DNA from 4 places in the Streptomyces sp. CY-1 genome. Region 4 is predicted to be linked to each of the others. Evidence: riboswitches for the same ligand, from Rfam matches in the RefSeq annotation. Region 4 holds a riboswitch; each other region holds the start of a gene.

Region 1 (7,044 bases), 240 kb from region 4:
ATCTTCGGGTCGGCGACGTCCTCGACGCGTACGTCGTCGGCCGCGTACAGCAGGGTGGCGCGCATGGGCGCAGCTCCTCGATATATGGGCGGGGTGGTGGAAGGGAACCGAAAGTGGCGGCTCCGGGCCGCTCGACCGTCTCGGGCCCAGGAGGCCGGTCGGCGCGACACCATCGAGCCTGCCGCTTCGTGCCCGCGTCAGGCAGGCCGAGGTATGCGGGGGAGCGGCCAGCGGGGGTGTGACAGGGCCCCCCTCACCGGGCGTGTCCCGGCGGCGGCGGGGAGACACTGGCCCTATGGCACCCGAGCAGCACGGCGGCGGCGAGGAACTGGGGCGCTTCCTGCGCGCCCGCCGCACCCAGACCAGCCCCCAGGCCGCCGGCCTCACCCCGGGGCCCGGCATCCGCCGTACCCCCGGCCTGCGCCGCGAGGAGCTGGCCACCCTGGCCGGGGTCAGCATCGACTACTACACCCGTCTGGAACGCGGCAAGGAAACCCGCCCCAGCCCCGCCGTGGTCGATGCCCTCGGGCGCGCCCTCCAGCTCGACGACGCCGAGCACCAGCACCTGCGCGACCTGGCCGTCCGTGCCGCCCGCTACGCACCCAAGCCCGCCCCGGCCCCCAGCCGCACCGTGCGCCCCCATCTGAAGCTGCTGCTGGAGACGGTGCGCCCGAACCCCGCGTACATCGTCAGCCGCAGCATGGACATCCTCGCCCACAACCCCGGCGGCCTCGCCCTCTACGCCGGCATCGCCGACTGGCCCGTCAAGCAGCGCAACATCGCCCGCTACCTCTTCCTCCACCCCGCGGCCCATGAGGTCTTCCCCGACTGGGAGAACCAGATCCGCGGGTGCGTCGCCCGCCTGCGCGCCCTGGCCGGCACCGACCCCGACGCCCCCGACCTCACCACTCTCGTCGGTGAACTGCTCCTCAAGAGCCCCGACTTCGCGGGTCTGTGGGAGCGCTACGAGGTCACCGGCCGCAAGCACACCGCCAAGACCTTCCAGCACCCCCACGTCGGCAAGATCACCCTCGTCTTCCAGGGCATGGCCCTCGAAGGCACTCCCGGCCACCGCATGGGCGTCTACACGGCCGAACCCGGCACCCCGGACCACGACGCCATGCTCCTGCTCGACATGACCGCCACGCCCACCGAGCCACGGCCCTCCGCCTCCGAACACAAGCGCTGACCGGCCGAGCCCGGCGGCGAGGGCTCACCGGGCAGTTGTGGTGGCCGCGTGCGCGACCGCCTTGGGGAGACGGGCGCGCCAGGTGAGCGACGTCTTCTCCACCCTCGCGGCCAGCCTCTTCGCTGCCGGATCGGCGCCCGCCGAGCGCTGTGAGTGGGCGATCTTCGCCGCCTGGTCGAGGTGTTCGCGTATCGCCGCGAGGAAGAGCGTGTCGAAGGCGGCGCCCTTGGTGCCCTTGATGGTGCGCAGTTCGTCGTCGGTCACCATGCCGGGCATGTCGTGCCCCCGGTGCGGGTTGGTGTCGGGGACGCCCGCCCGGGCGAGCAGTTTCCGCGACTGGACGAGTTCGTCGCGGTAGGCGGTGGCCACCGGTTTCGCCCACTTCTTCACCCCGGCGTCAAAAGCGTGGTCCGGGACCAGGTCCAGCAGGAGGGTCGCCTGGTCGTCCATCGCGATCATTAGCTGGAGCCAGCCGATATCGGTGGAGTTGAAGGTCCCCGACGTCGCCTGCCCGCTCGGGGACCGCGTGGCGGGGTGCCGCGCGGCCGACGTCGACCGCGCCTCGCGCGGCGGTTTCCCGCTGCCGTCGTCGCAGCCGGCAGTGAGCAGCGTGGCGGCGGCGAGCAGCGCCGCTACGGACACCGCCCGCCGTGTGACGGTTGCCGCTGTCATGTCGACTCCCCTCGTCCGGCGTGGCCGGAGCCCCGGTGAGGGGACTCCGCCCACAGGCAAGGCCGTGTCGCCCTGCCGGGCCATGTGGCCTGCGCTCTCCTCCTCCGTCAGGGACGGCCGTCGGCACCGCACTTGACGATGACGTTGATGCAGTCACGCACCCGCCGGGCCATCTCGTCCTCGGGCCAGGCGTTGAAGAAGTCACCGTGCATGGTGTACCCGGCGCCCGACGCCAGCTTGAACCGCGAGGGGTCGCCGCTGACCGGGTAGCGGAGCACCTGGCGCAGCTTCGGCACGGCGACCGGGTGGGTGACCGGGCACTGGCCGCCGACCGGGTACGCCATGTGGCTCTTGTGGTCGGGCGAGTCCAGGTCCTTGCCGTTCCAGCACTGCGGGAAGTCGAGGTAGGACTCCAGCATCGAGCCGGCGGGGCAATTCACGAAGTCCTTGGCGGGGTTGACCTCTCCGTGGTGCAGACAGGACCAGCGTGCGATGGACGTGGGGTCACCGACCCCGGTGGCCTTGGCGTTGCCCGCCACGATCCGCAGCCCCAGGGGGAGCGGCTTGATGGTGGCGATCACATCGTCGCGCACGCCTTCACCGAGGTAGTAGAAGGTGGTGCCGGTGGGTTCGACCTCCTTGCCGTTGTCGTAGAGGGTGGGGGTCCAGTACGACGACAGGTCGGCGGTCGGGCTGCAACTGGTCCTGCCCCGTTGCAGGGCGGCCAGATCGGTGTGCGCGGTGGTCGAGTCGTTCCCGAAGAAGCTGTGCATATGGGACGCGCCGGGGAGCCCCGGGAACACGATCGGGTCGTCCGGCAGCCGGTGGGTGAACGGGCACTGGGCGACGAACTCCGCGACGCGCACCGGTGCGTTGGCGCTCCGCGGGCCCGACGCCGCGCCCGCCTTGCCGGTGGCGCGCAGCTCGGCACGCGCACTGGCCGGGCCGATGGAGAGCAGGGACAGGACGAGGCCGAGGGCGGCAAGGACGACGCCCGGACCCCGCCAGTGGCCGAGGACACGCCGTAAGGGCGGGAAGCGTGGGGGTGTGGCGGACATGACTCTCCTTTCCGTGCACGCACGGAAGAGCGAAAAGAGCGGGAGAGAGCCCAGCGGTGTGGTCACACGGGGCTGCCGAGAGAGCGCTCTCTCGGAGCGATGCTGCGGACGCTAGAGGTGGCCCACACCACTGTCAAGAGCCTGCGGCAGCGGGGATGCTGTCGCAGGCTTCGGCGTCCGCTCGGTCAGTCCTCGGAACCCGGATCGGTTCGCTCGGCCGGGGCCGAGGGCAGCAGATGAATGAGCAGCAGAACGATCCCGGAAATCGTGAACACGCGCGTGGCGGCCTCCAGGCCGTTCCACTTCTCCGACTGCCACATGGCGAACCACTCGCCGCCGATGCCGATGAACCCGGCGCCGAAGAGCAGCATCAGCATCAACAGCCCCACGGTGCCGGTCCGACGGGCGCGGCGGACGCGGTCTGCGGGCGGCCCCGCGAACCACATGGCCGTCGCGGCGAGGAGGACAAGAGCGGAGAGGGTCTCCCAGGCGATGATGGCGACGTAGGCGGTGTCCTGGAGCGCGGTGGAGTCGATGGCCCGCCACATCAGGTCGTCGTCCTTGAACGTGGTGTCCATCGCCAGGACATGCCGCACGAACTGCTGGTTGCTGTCGAAGTCGGTGATGTTCCCGAAGGCGACGAGCGTGATGTACAGCGCGATCGTCCCGGTGAGCACCCCCGAGGTCATCGCGTAGATACGGGGTGAACGTATTCTGCCGGTTCGCTCTGTCACGATGACCTCTGTCTCCCGTTGGATCCCGCTGACCATGAAGCGTGCGGGAGCCGTAGCGTACAACTGACCGGATCAGAGCGGTGATGGACGCCGTACAGGCGCTGTACAGACGCCGTACGGCTGCCGAGCCGGGCCGACGGCGGGGGAGACGCGGGTCACATGCGTCCATGTCACAGCGGGTCGGGCTACCCCGTCTCAGGGGTGTAGCCACTGAACGACCACAGAGGAGCACACCATGGACGCGCGACTGAACTACTCCGCCAGCCAGACCGCCGGCAAGGTCCTGAGGCCCGTCATGGCGGCGGGCAGGGCGGTCAAGGAGTCGCCGCTGCCGGTGGCGACGCAGGAGCTGGTGGCGATACGGGTGAGCCAGATCAACGGCTGCGCCGTCTGCATCGACATGCACACCAAGGAAGCCGCCGCGGCCGGTGAGACCCCGGTGCGGCTGAACCTGGTCGCGGTATGGCGGGAGGCCACCGTCTTCACCGATGCCGAACGGGCCGCGCTGGCGCTGGCGGAGGAGGGGACCCGGGTCGCGGACGCGGCCCGTGGGGTCGGCGACGAGGTGTGGGCGAATGCCACCGAGCACTATGACGAGGAGCAGCTCACCGCGCTGGTGATCCTGGTCTCCTTCATGAATATGGTGAACCGGCTGAACGTCATCACCCAGCAGCCCGCGGCCGGTGACTACGAGGCCGGGCAGTTCCACTGACCGGCAGCGGCAACAGCAATGCCAGCGGGAACAGCAACGGCGTCGGCAACGGGCCCAGAGGAAAGGGGGATTCGGCGTGAACAAGGTCGAGGAGTTCGAGGAGCTGCGGCCGCTGCTGTTCTCGATCGCCTATCGGATCCTGGGCAGTGTGAGCGAGGCCGAGGACGCGGTGCAGGAGACCTGGCTGCGCTTCGACGGCTCGGCGACCCGGCCCACGTCGACCAAGGCGTTTCTCTCGGCCACGGTGACGCGGATCTCGATCGATGTGCTGCGCTCGGCGCGCGTGCGACGGGAGGAGTACGTGGGCCCGTGGTTCCCCGAGCCGCTGCTCAGCGATCCGTATCAGGATCCGGCCCGGGCGGTGGAGCTGGCCGACTCGGTGTCGATGGCGGCGCTGTTGCTGCTGGAGCGGCTCAGCCCGCTGGAGCGGGCGGTGTTCGTGCTGCGGGAGGTGTTCGCCTTCGGGTTCGACGAGGTCGCCACGGCGGTGGGACGTTCGGAGGCGGCGTGCAGGCAGTTGCTGGTGCGGGCGCGGCGGCATATGGAGGCGGGGCGGCCGCGGTTCGAGGCGGACCGGCGGGAGCGGCAGGAGCTGGCCACGCGGTTCTTCGACGCGCTGAAGGACGGCGATGTGGGCGCGCTGCGGAATCTGCTGGCCGCCGATGTGCAGTTGGTCGGGGACGGCGGCGGCAAGGCCCCGCGGCTGGCCAAGGCCGTCATGGGCGCGGAGAACGTGGCCCGGCTGCTGGGCACGGTCTTCCCCTGGCTGCTGCGGATCGATGTGTCGTTCGAGCTTCATGAGGTCAACGGCCAGCCCGGCGCGGTCTTCCGGGAGCGGGACGGCAAGGTGCTCCAGACCTTGGTCCTCGATGTGCTCGACGGGCAGATTCAGGCCATCCGCGCGGTGATCAATCCCGACAAGCTCGGCCACCTCGGACCGGTCGGCGACGCCTGGGCCGTCGACCGCGAGGTGCGGCGGGCCCGTCGGCGGTCGACCTGACCCCGGGACGTGGTCTCCCACCCGTGACCAGTCCGACACCCTGATCGTTCGACGATCTTGATAGTCTCGGGGAGCCAGTCGTGCCACATCCGAGGCCAGGGAATCCGGTGTGAATCCGGAGCTGACGCGCAGCGGTGAGGGGGACGGGCGGGGCATGTGACACCCACTGGGAGGAGTCCGTGACGGCCGCGAAGCCGCCGCGGACGAGCCCGGGAAGGGGCCCCGTCCGGACGAACCCGAGTCCGAAGACCTGCTGGCACCTCCGCGCCCCGTGCGGGGAGGACGTCCGTAGGCCAGGCTCCGCGTACGAGCCCCGACAACCGAGGCATGCCCGTGCTCCGCTCTGCCCGCCGTACCGCGGCCCTCCTGCTCGCCCCCGCCCTCCTGCTCACCGCGTGCGGTGGCTCCGGCGGCGACGGCGCGGCCGGCACGAAGCCCGCCGGTGCGGGCTTTCCGCGCACCATCGACAACTGCGGCCACAAGGTCACGGTGAAGTCCGTCCCCAAGCGTGCCCTCTCGCTCAACCAGGGCACCACGGAGATCCTGCTCTCCCTCGGCCTCGCCGACCGCATGGCGGGCACCGCCACCTGGACCGACCCGGTGATGAAGGGCCTGGAGAAGGCGAACGCGACGGTGCCGCGCCTGGCGGACAACGCGCCGTCCTTCGAGAAGGCCCTGGACGCCGAACCCGACTTCGTCACCGCCTCGTTCGTCTCCACCCTCGGCAAGGGCGGCGTGGCCACCCGCGAGCAGTTCGAGAAACTGGGCGTGCCCACGTATGTCTCGCCGTCCGACTGCTCGGCGGGCCGGGACCCCGACAGCGGTGGCGACGGCTCCCGCAGCAAGCCGCTCACCCTGGACGCCGTCTACGGCGAGATACGCGACCTGGCCCGCGCGTTCGGCGTCGACGAGCGTGGCGAGAAGCTCGTCGCGCGGTTGCGGCAGCGGGTGCGTACGGCCGCCGAGGGAGTGGACGCCTCCGGCGTCTCGCTCATGTACTGGTTCGCCAACTCCCAGTCGCCCTACCTCGCCGGCTGCTGCGGCGCGCCGGGCGCCATCACCCGGGCCGTCGGGGCGAAGAACGCCTTCTCCGACACCCACGACGAGTGGCCGCAGATCAACTGGGAGACCGTGGCCGACCGCGACCCGGACGTCATCGTCCTCGGCGATCTCACCCGCAAGCAGCAGACCGCGGAGACCGCCAAGGCCAAGATGCGTTTCCTGGAGACCAACGCCGCCACCCGCAATCTCACCGCCGTGAAGAAGAAGCGGTACGTCCTGCTCAGCGGGCAGGCGATGAACCCGTCCATCCGCACCGTCGAAGGGGTCGAGCAGGTCGCCGCCGGGCTGCGCGACTTCGGACTCGCCAAGTGACCCCCCGCCTCCGGCTGCTGATCGCGGGAGGGCCGGCCGCGCTGCTCGCGTCGATCGCCGTCGCCGTGACCATCGGCCCCGCCGACATCTCCACGTCCGACGTCTGGGCGGCGGTCTCCGCCCATCTCGGCCTGGGCGAGAGCACGTTGCCACCGCTGCGCGACGGCATCGTATGGAACCTGCGCATGCCCCGCACCCTGCTCGCCGCGGTGTGCGGGGCGGGGCTGGCCCTGTGCGGGGCCGTGATGCAGTCCCTGCTGCGCAATCCGCTGGCCGACCCCTTCGTCCTCGGGGTGTCCTCCGGC
Region 2 (7,044 bases), 320 kb from region 4:
CCCGCGCATCGTCGCGTACATCGACCGTGAGACCGGCGCACTGCTGCACGGCCAGTGGGAGCCGGTCCGTTCGGTGCTCATCGACGGCGTCGAACGCACCCCGCACATCACCGCCGTCACCAGCGGCCCGGACCACATCAGCTACACCCTCGCCTTCGGCGCGACCACGGCCACGTCGGGTGCGGACACCTCCGGCACGGACACCGCCGGCTCGTCCGGCTCCGGTCCGGACGCCGAGATCGACATCCGGATCCGGGTCAGCGAATGGCAGGTCGACTGGCGGGTCACCCGGATCGCCGACACCGACGCGCTGCGCGTGAGCACCCTGCGCATCCCGGGGCTGGCCTTCCTCAGCGTCCGCGCCGACCAGCCGGGCGCCACCCTGCTGGCCGCCCGGATCGACCTCGACCAGGCCAAGAGCGGTGACACCGCCGTCCGGCCCACGGCCGACACCCCCACCGACGACGCGCCCGTCGGCTGCGCCTACGCCGTCGTCAGCACCGACCGGCTCGCGGCCGCCGTCGAGACCAACACGGTCTGGGACAAGCCCTCCGCCGCCGCGGGCACCACCTGGGAGAACGGACGGCTGTGGCGGCAGACGGTACGCGAGGACGGCCAGATCACCGCCCGGCTCACCTGCGGTGAGTGGACCCACCGGGCCGCCACCGCGGCCGTCGGCGCCACCGAACCGCTGCCCTGGGCCACCGTGGTCCTCACCCGGGACCGCAACGGCGACGGCGTGGTCGACTGGCAGGACGCCGCCATCGCCTTCCGCGACATCATGGTCAACCCGCTCGGCGCCGACGAACAGCATCTGCGGGTCGTCCCGCACATCCCGTTCAACTTCGCCAGCCAGGCCACCAATCCCTTCCTCGACACCCTCGACAACGTCAAACGGATCGCGCTGGCCACCGACGGACTACGGCAGTACACCCTGCTCAAGGGCTATCAGTCGGAAGGCCATGACTCCGCCCACCCCGACTACGCGGGCAACTACAACACCCGCGCCGGTGGCCTGGCCGACCTCAACACCCTGCTGCGCTCCGGGCGCCACTGGAACAGCGATTTCGCGGTGCACGTCAACGCCACCGAGTCCTATCCGGTGGCCAACGCCTTCTCCGAGACGCTGGTCGACAAAAACGACAAGCAGTGGGACTGGCTGGACCAGTCCTACCGCATCGACCCCCGCCGCGACCTGGTCTCCGGCGACATCATCGAGCGCTTCCAGGATCTGCGGAACGACACCGACCCGGCCCTCGCCGCGCTCTACATCGACGTCTTCCGTGAGTCCGGCTGGAACTCCGACCGGCTCCAGCGGGCCCTGCGCGACCAGGGCTGGCGGCTGTCCACCGAATGGGGTCACGGACTGGAGCGCTCCTCGCTGTGGTCGCACTGGGCCACCGAGACCGACTACGGCCCGGACACCTCGCGCGGTATCAACTCCCGGCTCATCCGCTTCATCCGCAACCACCAGAAGGACGTCTTCGCCGACAAGTGGCCGACCCTGCTGGGCATCCCCCGGATGGGCAACTTCGAGGGCTGGACCGGCAAGACCGACTGGACCGGCTTCTACCGGCTCATCTGGACCCACAGCCTGCCCGCCAAGTACCTCCAGGCGTACCCCATCCGCACCTGGGACGACCACGAGATCACCTTCGAGGGGCCCGGCGGCACCTCGGTCACCGACACCGGTGGCGTCCGCCGCATCACCACCGACGGGCGGCTGGTGTACGACGGCGGCGGCTATCTGCTGCCCTGGGAGCCGCGCGAGGCCACCGACCCGGCCAAGCTCTACCACTACAACCCGGCCGGTGGCACCAGCCGTTGGCCGCTGCCGCGCGGCTGGTCGGGGCAGCGGTCCGTGGTGCTGTACCGCCTCACCGACCAGGGGCGCGCCGAGCCGGTCACCCTGGCGGTGCGCGACGGCCACATCAGCATCACCGCCGACCCCGACGTCCCGTACGTGGTGCTGCGCTCCCGGGCCCGCGCCCAGGCGGCCCCCGGCTGGGGCGAGGGCACTCCGCTGTACGACCCCGGTTTCCACTCCGGTTCGCTGCGCGGCTGGCAGACCACCGGCCCGGCCACCGTCGAACGCAGCGCGCTGGGCGACTACGAGCTGGTCATCGGCGAGGGCGCGGCCGCCACCGTCGGCCAGCGACTCGACCGGCTGGCCCCCGGCGGCTATATGGCCTCCGTACAGGTGGAAGTGGGCGCGAAGGCCGGTGAGCGGCGGCGGGCCGCGCTGCGGGTGCACACCGCCGACGGCGTCACCGCGGAGAACTGGACCGAGACCTCGACCGCCGCCAACCACATGGCCGCCGACCGCAAACACGGCACCCGTTTCCAGCGGATGTTCACCTCCTTCACCGTGCCCGACGGCGGCGGACCGGTCATCCTCACCCTGGCGGTGGCCGAGGGCGGCGCCCGGGTCCGCTTCGACCGGCTGCGGGTGGTGCGGGCCCAGCGCACGGCGAAGCCCGGCACCCTGGTGTACGAGGACTTCGAGCGGGTGCCCCAGGGCTGGGGCCCGTTCGTCAAGGGCGACGCGGGCGGGGTGACCGACCCCCGCACCCATATCGCCCAGCGGCACGCCCCGTTCACCCAGGCCGGATGGAACGGCAAGGTGATCGACGATGTGCTCGAAGGCGGCCAGTCCCTCAAGTCACGCGGCGAGAACGCGGGCCTCGTCTACCGCACGGTGCCCCACACCGCCCGCTTCCGCCCGGGGCGGCGCTACCGGGTGAGCCTGACGTACGCCAACGAGGCGGCCGGTCAGTACGCCTGGATCACGGCCGTGGACGACCCCGAACCGCGCGAACTGGAGCGCACCCCCCTGCCCGCCGCCACCGGGCGGGCCACCCACAGCTACACCGTCACCGCGCCCGCGGACGGCGAGATGTGGGTGGGGCTGCGGAAGACCGGCGACAGCGGTACCGCGGAGTTCACGCTCGACTCCTTCACGGTGGCGGAGCTGGACTGACACGGCGGAGGGAGCGGGGCAGCGCGAGGACATCCGCGGGCCGGCTCCCTCCGCCACCCCCACCCCTGGTCATCCCCTCCCCCTGGCGGCCGGGCAGTCCGTGGACGAAGATCGGCGAGATGGGAGCAGCCGACCGGAGGGCGCCGCGGATGTATCACACCTGGATGCGGTACTTCACGCCGAGCCCGGCCCATCACCGGCTCGGCCTGGTGTGTCTGGGGGTCGGCCTCCAGCACGGCGTCCTGCCCGTCGTCGGCCCGCGTGTCCTGGACCACCATGTGGCCGTGGTCATCAGCGCGGGCCGCGGCTGGTTCCGCGGCGCGGACGGCCGCCGCCGCACCGTCACCGCACCCGCGCTGCTCTGGCTCACCCCCGGGGTCACCCACCACTACGCCCCGGACCCGCACACCGGATGGGACGAGGCGTTCGTCGACTTCACGGGACCGGCCACCGCCGCCTACGCCGACCTGGGCTATCTCGACGCGGACGGCCCCGTGGTCGCGCTCACCGACACCGCCACCGCCCGTACGGCCATCGGCCGGATCGCCCGCGCCGCACGCCAGGGCAACCCGTTCCTGGAGGTCGAGACCGCAGCCGCCGTCCATGAACTCCTCGTCGCCCTCCGCCGCCTGCGCGCCGACACCGGCGCCGACGGACATCCGGTGCTCCAGGCCCTGGCCCGGGACGCCTTCCAGCCGCTCTCGGTGACCGAACACGCCGCCCGCCACGGCATGACACCGGCCGAACTGCGCACCGCGGTACGCCGCGGCGCGGGGTGCAGCCCCAAGGACTACCTCCTCGGCATCCGGCTGGGCCGCGCCAAGGAACTCCTGGTCGGCACCGAACTCCCGGTGGCCGCCATCGCCCGCCGCGTCGGCTACGACGATCCCGCCTACTTCAGCAGACTGTTCGCCCGCCGAGTGGGCACCGCACCGGTCCACTTCCGCGAGCAGCAGTGCCGCTCGGTCCCCGGCGGCTTCACCGACCGCATCCCCGACCCCAGCCGCCCACCGACGATCCCGCCGTCCGCACCGGCGGACGACGGACGGCGCGGCGGCGGATGACCGGAAGTCCGCCTTAAGCCGGCCGGACGGCTGCGGGGGGCGGCTTCCGCCATTGGGGGGATGGTGGGCCGCGATTGCCCCGCCAAAGGGGCACCATGCATGCGAAGCCGGTCATATCCGGCGGCAGATCCTCAGCAAGGAGTTCCCATGCGTATCCGGACCGCCCTGTCCACGCTCGCCCTCACCGCCGCGTCCCTCGCCGTCGGCGCGGGCGGTGCCATCGCGGACGACGCGCCCGATGTCACCGTCAACAACTCCAGCAGCACGGCCTTCCCCGGGGTCTGTGCCAGCAACCAGTTCTCCTTCGTCACCGTCCCGGTCAATCTGGCGGGCGGGTCGGACTCCGGCGCGTGCTGATCCCCTGAGTTCGCTGATGGGCGGGGTGCGGCCGGTGTCGGCCCGGGCGGCACCGGCCGTATCCTCGGCCATCGCGTGTTCCAATTCACCGTCCCGAATTCCGGACCGCCCCCTGCACAGCGCCGGACGGCCCCGTAGGCTGGCGGGCGTAGTTGGTTCGCCCCGTCGGCCAGGCGGGATGCGTCGTAAGAGGGAACCCGGTGGGAATCCGGGACTGCCCCGCAGCGGTGAGCGGGAACGACCGCCGTCATACGCACTGGGTCCGGTGAGACGGACCTGGGAAGCGACGGCCATTAGGTGTCCTCCCCCAAGAGGACGCGCCCGTGAGTCCGAAGACCTGCCATCTGCCCGCGTACGAACCACTCGTGCGCGGACATCTCGGTGACCTCGAGGGCGGGTCGGCGTACATACCGGGCAGTGGCCAGGCTTTTGCCGCGCGAGGCCGAAAGCCCGGTACGTCACCCTTCGCGCTCTCCTCCCGTCGCCGGGATCTCAGGGATTCATCTCGCGAAGGAGATCTCCGTGACACCGAAGTCCGCAGCCGCGGCAGCACGGGCCACCGTGTACGGCTACCCCCGCCAGGGCCCGAACCGGGAACTGAAGAAGGCGATCGAGGGCTACTGGAAGGGCCGCGTCACCGCCGACGCGCTCAAGTCCACCGCCGCCGAACTGCGCAGCGCCACCTGGCAGCAGCTTGCCGGGGCGGGTATCGACGAAGTTCCCACGGGTGACTTCTCGTACTACGACCACATGCTGGACACCACCGTCATGGTCGGCGCGATCCCCGACCGCCACCGGGAGGCCGTCGCCGCCGATCCGCTCGACGGCTACTTCGCGATGGCGCGCGGCACGCAGGATGTCGCGCCGCTGGAGATGACCAAGTGGTTCGACACCAACTACCACTACCTGGTTCCGGAGCTGGGCCCGGACACGGTGTTCAGGGCCGACTCCGCCAAGCAGGTCGCGGAGCTGAGGGAAGCCCTCGGCCTCGGTCTGGCCGCGCGGCCGGTCCTGGTCGGGCCCGTCACCTACCTCCTCCTCGCCAAGCCCGCCCCCGGCGCGCCCGCGGACTTCGAGCCGCTCACCCTCCTGGACCGCCTGCTTCCGGTGTACGCCGAGGTGCTGGCCGATCTGCGGGCGGCCGGTGCCGAGTGGGTGCAGCTCGATGAGCCCGCCCTGGTCCAGGACCGCACACCGGCCGAACTGAACGCCGCCACCCGCGCCTACCGCGATCTCGGCGCCCTCACCGACCGTTCGAAGCTGCTGGTCGCCTCGTACTTCGACCGGCTCGGCGAGGCCCTGCCCGTGCTGGCCAAGGCCCCGGTCGAGGGGCTGGCGCTGGACTTCACGGAAGCCGCCGCCGCCAACCTGGACGCGCTGGCCGCCGTCGGCGGGCTGCCCCACAAGCGACTGGTCGCCGGTGTCGTGGGCGGCCGCAACATCTGGGTCAACGACCTGGAGAAGTCCCTGGCCAGGCTCGGCACCCTGCTGGGTCTTGCCGGCCGGGTCGATGTGGCCGCCTCCTGCTCGCTGCTGCACGTGCCGCTCGACGCGGCGGCCGAGCGGGACATCGAGCCGCAGATCCTGCGCTGGCTGTCCTTCGCCCGGCAGAAGACCGCGGAGATCGTCACCCTCGCCAAGGGCCTGGCCCGCGGCACCGACGCGATCACCGCCGAACTGGCCGCGAACCGGGCCGCGCTCGCCTCCCGCGCCAACTCCCCCATCACCCGCGACCCGGCCGTCCGCGACCGCGCCGGCGCGGTCACCGAGGCCGACGCGCGCCGCTCCCAGCCGTACGCCGAGCGCGCCACGGCCCAGCGCACCCACCTGCGCCTGCCGCTGCTGCCGACCACCACCATCGGCTCCTTCCCGCAGACCGGCGAGCTGCGCAGCGCCCGTGCCGATCTGCGCGAGGGTCGGATCGACACGGCCGGGTACGAGGAGCGCATCAAGGCCGAGATCCAGGAGGTGATCTCCTTCCAGGAGAAGACCGGCCTGGATGTGCTGGTGCACGGCGAGGCCGAGCGCAACGACATGGTCCAGTACTTCGCCGAGCAGCTCACCGGCTATCTCGCCACACAGCACGGCTGGGTCCAGTCGTACGGCACCCGCTACGTCCGCCCGCCGATCCTGGCCGGTGACATCTCGCGCCCCGAGCCGATGACGGTGCGCTGGACGGCCTACGCCCAGTCCCTCACCGACCGCCCGGTCAAGGGCATGCTCACCGGCCCGGTCACCATGCTCGCCTGGTCCTTCGTCCGCGACGACCAGCCCCTCGGCGACACCGCCCGCCAGGTCGCCCTCGCCCTGCGCGACGAGGTGGGCGACCTGGAGGCGGCCGGGACCTCGGTCATCCAGGTGGACGAACCCGCCCTGCGCGAGACCCTTCCGCTGCGCGCCGAGGACCGGCCCGCCTATCTGTCCTGGGCGACCGAAGCCTTCCGCCTCACCACGGGTGGCGTACGGCCCGGCACCCAGATCCACACCCATATGTGCTACGCCGAGTTCGGCGACATCGTCCAGGCGATCGACGACCTCGACGCCGATGTCATCAGTCTGGAGGCCGCCCGCTCCCATATGCAGGTGGCCCGCGAGCTCGCCGCCCATGGCTACCCGCGCGAGGCCGGGCCCGGTGTGTACGAC
Region 3 (7,044 bases), 840 kb from region 4:
CAACTGCGGCCGCAGCTCGCCCTCTTCCGGGTTCATGGTGCCCACCAGCAGGAAGCGCGCCGCATGCCGTACGGACACCCCCTCGCGCTCCACGTAGGAGGCGCCCATGGCGGCCGCGTCGAGCAGCAGGTCGATCAGATGGTCGTGGAGCAGGTTGACCTCGTCGACGTAGAGCACCCCGCGGTGGGCGTCGGCGAGCAGTCCGGGCTCGAACGCCTTCACCCCCTCCGACAGCGCCCGCTCGATGTCGAGGGCGCCGACCAGGCGGTCCTCGGAGGCGCCCACGGGCAGTTCGACCATCCGCGCGGGGCGCGCCTCGCCGGTGTCCGGCTCATGGGGCCCGTCCGGGCAGGACGGGTCGGGCGCGGCCGGATCGCAGGAGAACCGGCACCCGGCCACCACGTCGACCGCGGGCAGCAGCGCCGCGATCGCTCTTACGGCGGTGCTCTTGGCCGTGCCCTTCTCCCCGCGCACCAGGACGCCGCCCACGGCGGGTGAGACGGCGTTGAGGAGCAGGCCGAGCCGCAGACCGTCCATGCCGACGATCGCGCTGAAGGGGTAGGTGGTGGTCACGCGGCGGTACCTCCTGGTGTGCGTGGGTGTCCCGGTCCGGTGTCGCTGTGGATGTCGGGGTGGGTCACGACGTCCCCCCTGGCGCCCCCGGAGGGACGAACGGCAGCCCCTCCGGGACGCCCTTCTCGATGAGCCGCAGCAGTGCGTCGGTGTCGGCGTGCTCCTCGATCAGGTCGCCGAGCCGGTCGAGCTGCTCCTCGCGCAGCTCGCCGAAGCGGGTGTCCGGGGCCGGTACGAACGCCCGGCCCGCGGCGGCGGCCACCCGGCGCAGGAACGCCCGCCGGAAGCCGTCGCTCTCCAGTGAGCCGTGCCAGTGGGTGCCCCACACCGAGCCCACCCGGCAGCCGTCCAGGAAGGGCTCCTCGGCCCCGTCGAGCAGCTCGGCGACCCCGTGGTGGATCTCGTAGCCCGCCACCCGCTCACCGAGCGCCTCGCCCACCGGCCGGGCCAGGGTCTTCTCCGCCGCGAACCGCACCCGCACCGGCAGCAGCCCGAGCCCGGCGACCGTCCCGGCCTTCGACTCGACCTCGTCCTCGATGCGCTCCCCGAGCACCTGGAAGCCACCGCAGACGCCCAGCACCGGACGGCCCTCGGCGGCCCGCCGGGCGATCGCGTCGGCGAGCCCGCGCTCGCGCAGCCACTCCAGCGCCCTTACGGTGCCCCGGGTGCCCGGCAGCACCACCAGATCGGCGTCGGCCAGCTCCTCGGGACGGTCCACGAACCGCACGATCACGCCCGGTTCGGCCGCCAGCGCGTCCACGTCCGTGAAGTTGGACATCAGCGGCACGGCGGCCACCGCGATCCGCAGGACGTCCGCGCCGTAAGGGGGCGCCACGACGCTCTCCCGCACCGCCCCGCGCAGCGACACCCGCAGCCCGTCCTCCTCGTCGATCCCCAGCCCGTGGGCGAACGGGAGCACACCGACGGTCGGGCGCCCGGTGAGGTCGCGCAGCATCTCCAGACCGGGCTCCAGAAGGCTCACATCGCCGCGGAACTTGTTCACCAGATAGCCGGCCACATGCCGTTGGTCCGCCGCCGACAGCAGCGCGGTGGTGCCGAAGAAGGACGCGAAGACGCCACCGCGGTCGATGTCCCCGACCACCACGACCGGAAGCCCGGCGGCGCGCGCCAGCCCCATGTTGACGATGTCGGTACGGCGCAGATTGATCTCGGCCGGGCTGCCCGCGCCCTCGCAGATCACCGCGTCATGGGTGCGCCGCAGCTCCTCCAGGCACTCCGTGACGGTCCCCAGCAGGGCCTCCCGCCCCGAGGGCCGCGGCTGCCCGGGGGAGGCCACGCCCGACGGCGGGTTCGCCGCCGGCTCCGAGCGCCCGAAGTACCCGCGCGCGCTCAGCTCGCCCACCGGCTTGCCCAGCAGCACCACTTGGCTGCTGCGGTCGCTGCCCGGCTTCAGCAGGACCGGGTTCATCAGCGCGCTCGGCTCGACGCGCGCGGCGGCGGCCTGCATGGCCTGCGCCCGCCCGATCTCCGCCCCCTCCCGGGTGACGAAGGAGTTGAGCGACATGTTCTGCGCCTTGAAGGGGGCCACGGTGACGCCCTTACGGGCGAGCCACCGGCAGATCCCGGCCGTCACGACGCTCTTGCCCGCGTCGGAGGTGGTGCCCGCGACGAGCAGCCCCCCGCCGCGCGCCCCGGAACCTTCCGTGCCGCCCTTACCGCGTATCCCGCTCATCCGCCGCCCCTTCCCAAGGCCCGGGGCCGCCCCGTCAACGCCCTCAGCACCGGCCGGGCCGCCATGGACACCCCGAGCGCCAGGACGCCGACGCGCCGCGACAGCCGTATCGCCCGCTCGATGTCGGCCGGTTCCACCGGCCGCCCGCCGGAGTTGAGCACCGGCCGGTGCTCGACCCGGCCGCCGTAGGTGAGGGTGCCGCCCAGCCGTACGCCGAGCGCGCCCGCGAACGACGCCTCCACGGGGCCCGCGTTGGGGCTCGGATGGCGCCGGCCGTCGCGCCGCCAGGCGCGCCGCGCACCGCGCGGATCGGGGCCGGTGAGGGTCGCCAGGACCGCCGTAAGGCGCGCACCGGGCCAGCCGGCCACATCGTCCAGCCGGGCCGCCGCCCAGCCGAACCGCCGGTAGCGCGGCGACTTGTGGCCCACCATGGCGTCCAGGGTGTTGACGGCGCGGAAGCCGATGAGCCCCGGCACGCCGCCCAGGGCCCCCCACACCAGCGCGCCCACGACGGCGTCGGAGGTGTTCTCGGCGACCGATTCGACGACCGCGCGGGCGATCTGCGGCCCGTCCAGCGCCTGCGGATCGCGCCCGCACAGATGCGGCAGCCGCTCCCGGGCGATCTCCAGGTCCCCCGCGGCCAGGGCCCCGCCGACGGCCCGTGCCTCACGGCCCAGCGTCGTGCCGCCCAGCACGGCCCAGGTGGCGGCGGCGGTCAGCGCGATCTCCGCGCCACCGCGCCCGCCCAGGGCCCGTACGGCGCGGGTCAGCAGCGCGGCACCGGCGGCCGCGCCGCCCGCGCACAACGCGGTGTGCAGGGCCCCGTAGCCGCGGTGGTCACGCCACAGCCGGCGCTCGGCGGCCGCGGCGGCGCGCCCGAACGCGGCGACCGGATGGCCGCGGCGCGGATCGCCCGTGGCGAGATCACCGAGGAAGCCGAGGGCCGCACCGCACGCGAACGAGGCGTGATCGGCACGCATCCGTCAGGCCGCCGTCACGCCTCGGCGCGACCATGCATGACCAAAGGGGCCGAAGGGGCCAGGGGAACCGAAGGGGCCGGAGGAGCCAGCGGGGACAGAGGAGGCTGGCGGCGTGGAGGTGCCGGGCATGGCGGTATGTCCTCACTCAGGGTCCGCGCCCTGGTTCGACGTGACCGGCGGTGAAAGTCTCCTGGCTCCCGGATCCGCGCCCCTCCCGGTCTTCCAGCCCCGCGTACGAAAGGAACCGTACGGTCGAGCCGTGACCCCATACAGGCGATGGGAGAGTGCTCCCCGGTGACAGTGGCGGGACCGCGCCGGATTCTCACCGGCTTCCTCTCCTGCCGCCGTTTGGCTCGGGAAGTCCACCATGGGCCGCGAATGGCCGTCAACTCGCATATGACCCTTGACGCCCGAGTGTGCCGAGCCCCACAGACACTGGCGGACATAAGGCGGCCGCCGGACGGTCGGCGCTGGTCAGCGCCACCATCCGGCGGCCGGTGGGTCGATGAGGACGCGAGCCTCAGGCGACGATCAGATAGATGCCGTACGCCACGGCCGCGGCGCACAGCGCGAAGCAGGCGTACGCCCCGGTGCGGGCGAGCGCGGAGGCGCCGACCCCGCCACCGGACACGGCGGCCGCGCCACCGGAGACGGCAGCCGCGCCGCCCTGCTCCGGCGCCGCCTTACGGGACGTCCCGAGGATGCCCAGGGTGAAGACGCCCACCATGCCGACCGTCACCACGAGGCTGACGCCGAAGACCTGGCCGAGGGCCGCCCAGTCGATGCTCATGTTCCATGGCTCCTTAGCGGGTGGTGCTGCTCGCGGCGGCGGGGGTGGGGGTCTGCTCGGGTGTGTGCTCGGCGATGCCGCTCTCGGGGGCGGCCTCGGCCGCGCTCTCGGGGGCGGCGGGCTTCGCACCCGCGGGCGGCGGGGCCACGGACCGCAGGGCGGCCGTGACGGCGCCCACCGGCTCCTGTGCGCCGACCTCGTTGACGTTGGTGTGGTCCACGGGCTTGCGGCGCGACAGCGCCCAGATCGCCCCGCAGGCCAGGACGGCGAGCACGGCCACCGCCGTGATCCCCGCGTTCCCCTGGTCGGCCAGCAGCGCGGCGCCGCCCGCCACCAGGCCCGCGGCCGGGAGGGTGAGCACCCAGGCGGCCACCATGCGGCCGGCGGTCGACCAGCGCACCACCGCGCCCTTACGGCCGACACCCGCACCCATCACGGCACCGGAGCAGACCTGGGTGGTGGACAGCGCGAAGCCGATGTGGGAGGAGGCGAGGATGACGGTCGCGGCGCCGGTCTGGGCGGCGAAGCCCTGCGGCGGCTGGATGTCGGTGATGCCCTTGCCCATGGTGCGGATGATGCGCCAGCCGCCCAGGTAGGTGCCGAGCGCGATGGCCAGGCCCGCCGAGACGATGACCCACAGCGGCGGGTCGGAGTCGGGTGCCACCACGCCCCCGGTGACCAGCGCCAGGGTGATCACGCCCATCGTCTTCTGGGCGTCGTTGGTGCCGTGGGCCAGCGAGACCAGGGCGGCCGAGGCGATCTGCCCCGCGCGGTAGCCCTTCGCGGTCTCCTCCGAAGAGCGGCCGCGGCCGAGCCGGTAGGTGAGCCGGGTGGCGGCCACCGTGGCGATGCCGGCCACGACCGGCGCGGCGACGGCGGGGATCAGGACCTTCATGACGATCGCGTCCCCGTTGACCCCGTCCAGGCCGACGGAGACCACGGTGGCGCCGATCAGGCCGCCGAACAGGGCGTGCGAGGAGCTGGAGGGGAGTCCGGCGAGCCAGGTCACCAGATTCCACAGGATCGCCCCGACCAGTCCCGCGAAGATCACTTCTGGTCGGATACCGGAGTCCTCGTCGACGATCCCGCCGGAGATGGTCTTGGCCACCTCCACGGACAGGAACGCGCCGACGAGATTGAGGACGGCCGACATCGCCACCGCCACCCTGGGACCGAGTGCTCCCGTGGAGATGGTGGTGGCCATGGCGTTAGCCGTGTCGTGGAAGCCGTTCGTGAAGTCGAACACCAAGGCCGTGACGATCACGATCCCGATGAGAAGCGTGATGTGTTCCATACACCCGGTCAATCAGTTCGAAGGTCGTTAGTGGCACGGTGAACGTAAGGAAACAGGGTGAACGGAAGATGAACTGAGTGGGGCATCAGGGTGACGTGGTTGCGGGAGTGCTAAAGCCTGATGAATTCAGGCCGACTTTCCCATGTCGTAGGGGAGTTGAGCCTCGATCGAGGACCGCCGGAGGAGGCCCCTGGACCGGCCCCGCGGGCGCCCGTCGTTCACCCTCGTTCACCCGCACGGGTGCGGGTGCCCACGAGGCGCGGTCGTAGTCGGTCGTGGACAAGCGCCGCGCCCCTTCCGGTCCCGCCATCGCCCCGCCGCCGGACGCCTGGGAGGATCGGGCCTCGGAGGTGAGGGCAGGTGACCCAGTCGCGATCCACGCGGCAGCCGCAGTCGCGGCTGACCCATCCCCTGCGGCAGGCATGGACGCAGGTGGTGCGAACGGCCCGCAGAACCACCGCTGACGGCCTGGTCGTCGGCACCTCGGGCAATGTCTCGGCCCGGGTCGGCGACACCGTCCTGGTGACCCCGAGCGGCGTCCCCTACGACCGGCTCGGCCCACGGGACGCCGTCGCCGTCGACCTCGACGGACAGCAGGTCCTCGGCACGCTGAAGCCCACCAGCGAGCTGCCCATGCACCTGGCCGTCTACCGGGAGACCGACGCCGAGGCCGTGGTCCATACCCACGCCGTCCACGCCACGGCCGTCTCCACGCTCGTCGACGAGCTCCCCGCGATCCACTACATGACCGCGGCCCTCGGCGGGCCGATCCGCGTCGCGCCCTACGCGCTCTACGGAACCGACGAACTGGCCGACGCCATGATCGAGGCACTGCGCGGCCGCAGCGGCTGTCTGCTGCGCAACCACGGCACCGTCGTCCACGGCGCCACCCTGGACCAGGCGTACGACCGCACCGCCCAGCTCGAATGGATGTGCCAGGTCTGGCTCACCGCGGTCTCCGTCCCCGGCCGCACCCCCACCCTGATCCCACCGGACGAGTTGCGGCGCGCCGCGGACAAGCTCGGCGGCTACGGCCAGCCGAGCTGAGCCCGCCGGGCCCCCGCCCGGCCGGGCACATGCCCGGGCCTGCCCCGCACGCGCCCGGCCCCGCACGCGCCCGGCCCCGCACGCGCCCGGCCCCGCACGCGCCCGGCCCCGGGCCCGGGCCGGAACGGTCACCCGGCCGGGCACGCCCGCTGGCCGGGGGCCGCCTCCCCGCCCACACTGGGAGGGATGCGCCTGCGGACAACGGCGGTCGCGGCCGCCACCACCTTGCTGGGTGCCGGCGTGGCCGCGGTGGCGGCCGGACGGTACGCCACCGACGCTGCGCTGAAACCGGCCCCCGACCGTCCGCTGCCCAACGAGCCCCCGCTCACCGTGCACGCGACCGCGGCCGGCCAGATCACCCTGACCCGCTCGCTCGCCTCGCTGCGCCCCGGCGTCTACGGCCTCACCGGCCGCTCCTGCCACGCCGTCGTCGGCCCCGTCATCGAGGACGCCCCGCACCCCGCCGACTGCGTGGTGCGTCGCCTGGAGCGGGTCACCCACGGCGACCTCCCCCCCGGCACCCGGGTGCGGCTGACCCCCCAGGTGTACATCGGCGATCCGCGGGACGCGCTCGGCATCGACCACGCCGACGTCGACGTGCCCGGCGAACTCGGCCCGCTGCCCGCCTGGTTCATCCCCGGCGAACGCTCCACATGGGTGATCACCA
Region 4 (7,044 bases):
CGGGCCCGGCCCCTCGGCCGTCGCTCCACCTGCGGCGGTGTTGCCTTCCGCGGCGAGCAGTTCCCGGGTGGCCCGGTGGCGGACGGCCGGAAGCCCGGTGGCGGTCGGTCCGGTGGGGGTTGGCCCGGCGGCGGTCGACGCCTTGGCGGTCGGCTCGGTGGCGGTGGGCGCTGTGGCGGTCGATCCGGTGGCGGTGGGCCTGTTGCCGGGTGCGGCGCCACCGGCGCCGAGGACGTCCGCCGTCGGGCCGTCGTCCACGGCCCGGCCGTGTTCCAGCACGATGACGCGGTCGGCCGTCTCCCGCACCAGTCGCAGATCGTGACTGAGCAGCAGCACGCCCGCGCCGTCGTCCGCGAGCGCCCTCACCGTACGGCCCAGGGCCTGTGCCAGCGCCGGGTCCAAACCGCTCGTCGGCTCGTCCAGCACCAGCAGCCGGGCCCCGGTCACCAGGGCGGAGGCGAGTGCCAGACGCTGCTGCTGGCCGCCGGAGAGCTGGTGGGGGAAGCGGCGGCGTACGGCCTCCCACTCCAGACCGGCCAGGGCGAGCGCCCGGCGCGCGGCGGGCTTGCGGGCGGACCGCTCCGGATGTCCGAGGGCGGCCAGCTCCGTCAGCGCACCGCCGGCCCGGCGTATCGGATCGAGGACGGTCTCCGGGTGCTGCGGCAGATGCGCGGCCCGGCCGGCCCGGGCCGCGGGGCGTCTGGCCGGGGCCAGGAGCAGCAGGTCCGTGCCCGCCAGCAGGACGTGTCCGGTCAGCCGCACGCCGCTGCGGGAGGTGCCGAGTGCCGCCAGGCCGAGCGTCGTCTTGCCGCTGCCCGACGGGCCGACGACGGCGGTGACGGCGCCGGCCGGAACGGTCAGTCCGACCCGGTCCAGCAGCGGACGCTCCGCCCCGGCGGCATGTGCCGAGATCTCCGGGATGTGCAGCAACGGCACATGGGCGGTACCGGTCACCGGCCTCTCCTCTTCCGCGCGGTGCCCGCTCCTCACCGGCCGCTCCTTCTCCGCGCGAGCACGCGGTCCACCAGCAGGTTGCCGCCGACGCACAGCGCCGTCAGCAGACCGGCGGGCACCAGCACCGCCGCCGGCTGGGTGAACAGGGTGTCGCTGTTGCGCTCGATGAGCACCGCCCAGTCCGGCGAGGACACGGGCAGCCCCAGGCCGAGGAAGTTGGCGGATGCCAGCAGGTACAGCACCACGGTGAACCGGCCGCCCGCGTCCGTGGCCAGCGGAGCGGCCAGCTCCCGGGCCAGGTGCCGAAGATGGATGTACGCCCAGCCGCGCCCCTGCATCCGCAGTGCCTCGACGACCGTCCGGGTGCCCGGTGCGAGCGCGGCTCCGCGCACCAGGCGCGCCACCGCCGGGATTTGGAGCACCCCGGCGACCGTCACCAGCCAGTACCAGTCGCGGTGTCCCGCCGCCGCCAGGGTCATCAGCACCAGCAGTCCGGGGAAGGCGAGCAGCAGGTCGAGGCCGCGCATCACCGTCTCGTCCAGGCCGCGTCGCGGTCCCGCGGCCAGCAGCCCCAGCGGCACCCCCGCGGCCAGGCCGACCAGCAGCGCGCCCAGGGCGCTGCCCAGGACCGAGCCGCCGCCGTGCAGTACGAGCCACAGCACATCGCGGCCCAGGATGTCCGTACCGAGCGGATGCCCCGCGCCGGGCGGCTGCGACGGCAGCGCGTCCCGCGCCGACGGCGCGTCCCCGGCCAGCCACGGCCCCAGCAGGGCCACCAGCACCGGCACACCGAGCAGCACCAGACCGATCCACGGACGGCGGGGCCGGCCGGAGCCCGCGGCGTCGGCCTTCTCCCGTACGGTCACGCCCTCCCGCGAGGTCACGCCCTTCCGCCGGGTCATGCCGTCACCTCCCGGCGTGGGGCCAGCCGGTGGGCGGCCAGGTCGCCGAGAAGGTTCACCACGATCGCGGTCCCGGCGAACAACAGCGCGTATGTCTGCACCTGGGGCATGTCCCGGTTCTGCACCGCCTCGACGAAACCGCTGCCCAGCCCGCGGAAGCCGAACACCGCCTCCACCAGCACGGCACCGCCCAGCAGCCCCTCCACACAGCGGGCGAACTGCTGCGCGGCGGGACCCAGGGCACCTGGCAGCACATGGCGCAGCACGACCGTCCGCTCCCGCATCCCCAGCAGCCGCAGATGCTCGGCGACGGGCCCGTGCCGCTCGGCCGCCACTCCGGCGCGGATCTGCCGGGCCAGATCGCACAGGTGCCGGGCGGTCAGCACGGTGACCGGCAGCACCAGTACGGACGGCTGGGCCAGCAGCGCGGCCGTGTCCATGCCGACGGCGGTGGCCGGAAGCAGCCCGGCGGCCAGCGACACCGAGGCGACCAGCAGCAGCCCGAGCACGAACTCCGGGACGGCGTGCAGCACCACGGCCGCCGTGTTCAGCGTCCGGTCGAGGCGGCTGCCCTCCCGCAGCCCCGACACCGTGCCCAGCAGCGGCGCCAGCACGGTGACCAGCACCAGCGCCGGTACGCCCAGCAGCAGCGTCACCCCGACGCGGCGGCCGATGTCATCGCCCACCGGCACCCCGGTGGTCAGGGAGTTCCCGAGGTCGCCGGTGAGCAGATTGCCGAGCCAGTGCCCGAAGCGGGCCCAGGCGGGCTCGTCCAGCCCCAACTGGGTGCGCAACGCCGCCACCTGCTCGGGCGTGCCGAGTTCACCGCGGAGGACGTCGGCCGTGTCGCCGGGCAGCAGCGAACCGACCGCGAACACGGCGACGAGTACCACCAGGCACTGGAGGACGGCCAGCAGCAGGCGCCGCAGAACGTAGGCGCGCACGTCAGCCGATGCGGACCCGGTCGAACCGCGCCCAGTCGTGCGAGTTCGGCGGTGCGGCGCGCAGGCCGCGGACCGATGTGCGGATGGCGTCATTGGCATCGGAGAACGCCCACACCAGCAGCCCGGACCCGTCCCGGGCGAGCTTCTGGGCGCGGGCGAGCAGCGCCAGCCGGTCCCGCTCGTCGCGGGTGGTGCGGGCGCGCTCCAGCAGCGCGTCGAACCTCTCCGAGGCGTACTGCGTCTGGTTGCGGGCCGCTCCGCCACGGACCCGCTGCTGGAGGAAGTCGGAGACGGGCAGCGTGGAGGAGGTGTTGAAGGCGGCGACCCCGTTGGTCTTGATCTCGCTGAAATAGGTGCTGGAGGCGCGGGTGTTGGCGGTCAGCCGCAGCCCCACCTCGCGCAGTTGCTGTGCCATCAGGTCCGCGGCCGGCTCCCACGCGGCGTCGACCGAGCTGGTCTCCACGGTGATCTTCAGCCCGTCCGCACCGGCCTGCTGCACGAGCTTCCGCGCCTCGTCCACGTCCCGCTCGCGGGGCTCCAGGACGTCGGGGTAGCCGCGCAGGCCCATGCCGAACAGGTCGTTCCCCGGCTCGCCGTGCCCGGCGAGTGCCACGCGCACCAGCGCCTCCCGGTCCAGCCCGAGCTGCACGGCGCGCACCAGCCGCGGATCGTCGAACGGCTTGCGGCCGATGCGCAGCAGCAACTGCTGGGCGGTGGCCCGTTTCACGGTCAGCAGCCGCGTCGAGCCCTCCGCCTTCAGCCGGTTCACGGAGGCACCGGCCATGTCGGCGGCGTAGTGGACCTGTCCGGACAGCAGGGCGTTGAGCCGCGCCGACTCCTCGTTGGCGGGGACGATCTCCAGCTCGGCGATGTGCGGGGCGCCGTCCCAGTGGTCCGCCCAGCGCCGGTAGCGGGCGGTGCCGCCGGGGGTGAACGAGACGTAGGTGAAGGGGCCCGAGCCGACGGGCTTGCCGAAGTCCGTCGTCCCGTCGGGGATGATCTCGGTGCCGGGCCCGGCGAAGACGGTGGGGAACTCGAAGTTCGGAGCCTTCAGCGTGAAGACGACGGACCGTTCGCCGTCGGGCCTGCCGGCCCCGAAGTCGATCGCCGAGAGCAGCACCTGCGAGGGGGACCCGGTGCCGGGGTCGGCGGCGCGGCGGTAGCTGTAGAGGACGTCCTTCGCGGTGACCGGCTTCCCGTCGTGGAACTCGGCCTCGCGCAGACGTATGCGCCACCGGGTGCCGGACGCGTCGCTCTCCCAGGACTCCGCGAGCCGTTCACGGACGGACATGTCGTCCGCGTAGGTGCCGAGCGTGTCGTACAGGGCCTTGGCGCGGGCCTGGTCGACGAAGTTCGGGGCGACATGGGGATCGAGGGTCTCCTGCGAGCCCCCGGCCGTGAACGCGGCGCGGAACCGGTCGCCGCCGCCCCCGTCCGTCCCGTCCGCGCCGCACCCGGTGAGCAGTCCGGAGGAGGCCAGCGCCAGGGCGCCTCCCGCGGCAAGCACCGCTCGTCTGCCGGGCTCCGTCGGGTGCGCCCGCTCCGTCCGGGCATGCGTCGTCACAGCCGATCCTCTCCGGGGTGTCCTCGCCCCTGCCGTCGGACCGGCGACGGGTCAGTCTCCTGGCTCCCGGATCGTCGCTCACCTCCGCCTTCCCATCCGCGGCCGCGGACAGTGACGTGCTGGAGGACCGCTCCCCGGTCACAGTGGCGGGACCGCGCCGGACTCGCACCGGCTTCCTGGTCCCCGTCGCCTCGTGCCCTCATTGTGGCGCACCCGGCGACGGGTCCAGGAGCAGGGGCTCGTTCCACGGAGCGGCTTCTAGCGGTCGGTGAGCGAGCGGCGCCTTCGGCCTTCCGTACGCCGACGGCTGTTCGCCGAGCCGCCGGTGGCCGGCCCGTGACCGGTGAGGAGAACCGTGAGGGCCGCGACCGCCATCACCGGGGTGAGGGCGACTTGGGGGAGCGCGACCGCGAAGCCGTAGAGGCCGATGGCCGCTCCCTGGCGGCCGCGTGGGGCCAGCGCGGTCGCGGCGGTGGATCCGCAGACGGTGACGATGCCGAAGCCCCGCTCCGCGCAGGGCTGTGGTCAGCAGAATGGGCAACAGATGGTCGCTGGGGGCCTGTAGCGGGGCGCGCAGGCCGAGCGGGAGGGCACCGAGGACGAGGGTGCGGGTCCAGCCGAGTACGCGCAGCGCCGTTTTGACGCAGAGCTGGGTCAGGACGGTGGTGGCCATCGGGACGGCGGTGACGAGTCCGGCACCGAACTCATCCGCTCCTCATGATCAGATGGCAGATCCCGTCGTCGCGGACACCGAGACGCCGAGGGTGTCGGCCTACCGCGCGGTCGTTCGGTTGACCTCGCGCGGTCGGCGGTGACCCGACCGTCTCGCCAGGTGGGCGGTCTTGGCCATGAACGCGACACGCGGTACGGTCGGTGCGATATCGACGACGGTAAGACGGAAGCCGGTGGGAATCCGGCACGGTCGCGCCACTGTGAACCAGGGGTCCCGGATGGGATCTGTGGTGAGTCAGACCCGTAGCCGTCGTCCTGTGCACCACCGAGATGGGACGCGAACTCCCTTAAGGAGGGCCTGGTCATGGCGCAGCATGTCGCGCAGCCCACTGCCACCACCCCCGAACTGCCCGCCACGTTGCCGCTGAAGGCGATAGCTCCCTGGGCGGTCTTCTTCGGCATCCTGATGCTGGTCCTGCTGTATTTCGTCGGCGCCGAGCAGGGCGCCACCGCCGTTGTCTCCGGTGAGAACGTTCATGAGTGGGTGCATGACGCCCGTCATCTGCTCGGTTTCCCCTGCCACTGATGTGAGGGACGCCGCACAGTCATGAACTCCGCAATGGTGAGAAATCTGCTGATCCGGGGCATGCTCGCGGGTCTGGGGGCCGGTGTGCCGGCCCTGGTCGCCGCCTATTTCCTCGGTGAGCCGAACGTGGACCGTGCGATCAGCTTCGAGGGGGCCCACGCTCCCGCGCATGAGCATGAGGTCGAGCTGGTTTCGCGTGGTGTGCAGTCCACGGCCGGGCTGGCCACCGGTGTCCTGGTCTATGGGATCGCCTTCGGTGGTATCGCCGCTCTGGCGTATTGCGTGGCCCTGGGCCGTGTCGGCCGTTTCACGCCGCGGGCCACCGCGCTGTTGCTGTCGGGGTGTGCGCTGCTGGCGGTGTATGTGGTGCCGTTCCTGAAGTATCCGGCCAATCCGCCCGCGGTCGGTAACGCCGACACGATCGGTAAGCGTACGGCGCTGTACTTCCTGATGATGGTGCTCAGTGTGCTCCTGGCGGTGGGGGCCACGATGGTGGGCAAGCGGCTCGTGCCGAGGTTGGGTACCTGGTATGCGACCGTGGTGGCGGTGGCGGCGTTCGCCGTGGTGATCGGGGTGGCGTTTGCCTTCCTGCCTGTGGTCAATGAGGTGCCGGGGGACTTTCCCGCCACGGTGTTGTGGCGGTTCCGGTTGTCCGCGCTGGCCATGCAGGTGATTCTGTGGGGTGGGTTCGGTCTTCTCTTCGGTGAGCTTGCCGAGCGGTTGCTGAATCCCAGGCCCGCGACGGCCGATGAGAGCCGGACGGTGGCAACCGCCACGAACTGACCCTCGAGGAGTACGAGTAGCTGATCGCGAGCCGTCGCATGACCACGCAGCAACGCCGGATTCTCGTCATCGGTATCGGAGCGGGGGATCCCGACCATCTGACGCTCGGGGCGGTGAAGGCGATGGGCCGCGCCGACGTGTTCTTCATCGTCGGCAAGGGAGACGTCAAGTCCGCACTCACGGACCTTCGCCACCGCATGCTGGACGAGGACGCGCGGGCGCCCCACCGGGTGGTGGAGGTGGACGACCCGAGCCGGGACCGGCGTCCGATGGACCGGGGCGACTACACCTCCGCCGTCCAGGACTGGCGCACCCGTCGCGCGGACATCTTCGAGCGCCTGCTGCGCGAGGAGATGACGGCCGAGGAGACCGGTGCGTTTCTCGTCTGGGGCGACCCGTCGCTGTACGACAGCACCCTCGGGATCCTCGCCGACATCGAGGCACGCGGCTCCGTCTCCGCGAGCGTCGAGGTCATCCCCGGCATCAGCAGCGTCTCCTCGCTCGCCGCGCGGCACCGCATTCCCCTGAACCAGGTGGGGCGGCCGGTGCACATCACCCCGGCCCGCCGACTCGCCGACGTGGGCCAGAACGACGATGGAGACATCGTGGTGATGCTCGACGCACACGAGTCGTTCACCC

Evidence for each region. Region 4 has a riboswitch for cobalamin ahead of ACK1X7_RS09425 (CbtB domain-containing protein). Riboswitches for the same ligand answer to the same signal wherever they lie in the genome.
Region 1: it holds a riboswitch for cobalamin, as region 4 does, so the genes downstream of both, ACK1X7_RS08325 (ABC transporter substrate-binding protein) here and ACK1X7_RS09425 (CbtB domain-containing protein) in region 4, are expected to answer to the same signal.
Region 2: it holds a riboswitch for cobalamin, as region 4 does, so the genes downstream of both, metE (5-methyltetrahydropteroyltriglutamate--homocysteine S-methyltransferase) here and ACK1X7_RS09425 (CbtB domain-containing protein) in region 4, are expected to answer to the same signal.
Region 3: it holds a riboswitch for cobalamin, as region 4 does, so the genes downstream of both, ACK1X7_RS13310 (cobalamin biosynthesis protein) here and ACK1X7_RS09425 (CbtB domain-containing protein) in region 4, are expected to answer to the same signal.

What each region holds. Positions count from the first base shown of each region.
Region 1 is NZ_CP178393.1:2,008,296-2,015,339, reverse strand. Features, by position in the region: gene ACK1X7_RS08360 (zinc-binding dehydrogenase) at 1-65, opposite strand, end outside; gene ACK1X7_RS08355 (helix-turn-helix transcriptional regulator) at 296-1,189, shown strand; gene ACK1X7_RS08350 (DUF305 domain-containing protein) at 1,214-1,861, opposite strand; gene ACK1X7_RS08345 (DUF1996 domain-containing protein) at 1,969-2,919, opposite strand; gene ACK1X7_RS08340 (DUF2165 domain-containing protein) at 3,105-3,608, opposite strand; gene ACK1X7_RS08335 (carboxymuconolactone decarboxylase family protein) at 3,889-4,365, shown strand; gene ACK1X7_RS08330 (RNA polymerase sigma-70 factor) at 4,442-5,365, shown strand; cobalamin riboswitch at 5,410-5,637, shown strand; gene ACK1X7_RS08325 (ABC transporter substrate-binding protein) at 5,693-6,739, shown strand; gene ACK1X7_RS08320 (FecCD family ABC transporter permease) at 6,736-7,044, shown strand, end outside.
Region 2 is NZ_CP178393.1:1,929,004-1,936,047, forward strand. Features, by position in the region: gene ACK1X7_RS07955 (endo-alpha-N-acetylgalactosaminidase family protein) at 1-2,980, shown strand, start outside; gene ACK1X7_RS07960 (helix-turn-helix domain-containing protein) at 3,130-4,044, shown strand; gene ACK1X7_RS07965 (hypothetical protein) at 4,192-4,401, shown strand; cobalamin riboswitch at 4,551-4,760, shown strand; gene metE (5-methyltetrahydropteroyltriglutamate--homocysteine S-methyltransferase) at 4,924-7,044, shown strand, end outside.
Region 3 is NZ_CP178393.1:3,091,884-3,098,927, reverse strand. Features, by position in the region: gene ACK1X7_RS13320 (putative cobaltochelatase) at 1-573, opposite strand, end outside; gene ACK1X7_RS13315 (cobyric acid synthase) at 638-2,266, opposite strand; gene ACK1X7_RS13310 (cobalamin biosynthesis protein) at 2,263-3,246, opposite strand; cobalamin riboswitch at 3,411-3,628, opposite strand; gene ACK1X7_RS13305 (hypothetical protein) at 3,767-4,036, opposite strand; gene ACK1X7_RS13300 (inorganic phosphate transporter) at 4,050-5,330, opposite strand; gene ACK1X7_RS13295 (class II aldolase/adducin family protein) at 5,691-6,377, shown strand; gene ACK1X7_RS13290 (alpha/beta hydrolase) at 6,564-7,044, shown strand, end outside.
Region 4 is NZ_CP178393.1:2,247,578-2,254,621, reverse strand. Features, by position in the region: gene ACK1X7_RS09445 (ABC transporter ATP-binding protein) at 1-954, opposite strand, end outside; gene ACK1X7_RS09440 (ABC transporter permease) at 987-1,856, opposite strand; gene ACK1X7_RS09435 (ABC transporter permease) at 1,853-2,800, opposite strand; gene ACK1X7_RS09430 (ABC transporter substrate-binding protein) at 2,802-4,364, opposite strand; cobalamin riboswitch at 4,397-4,596, opposite strand; cobalamin riboswitch at 5,218-5,362, shown strand; gene ACK1X7_RS09425 (CbtB domain-containing protein) at 5,401-5,622, shown strand; gene ACK1X7_RS09420 (CbtA family protein) at 5,644-6,405, shown strand; gene cobF (precorrin-6A synthase (deacetylating)) at 6,444-7,044, shown strand, end outside.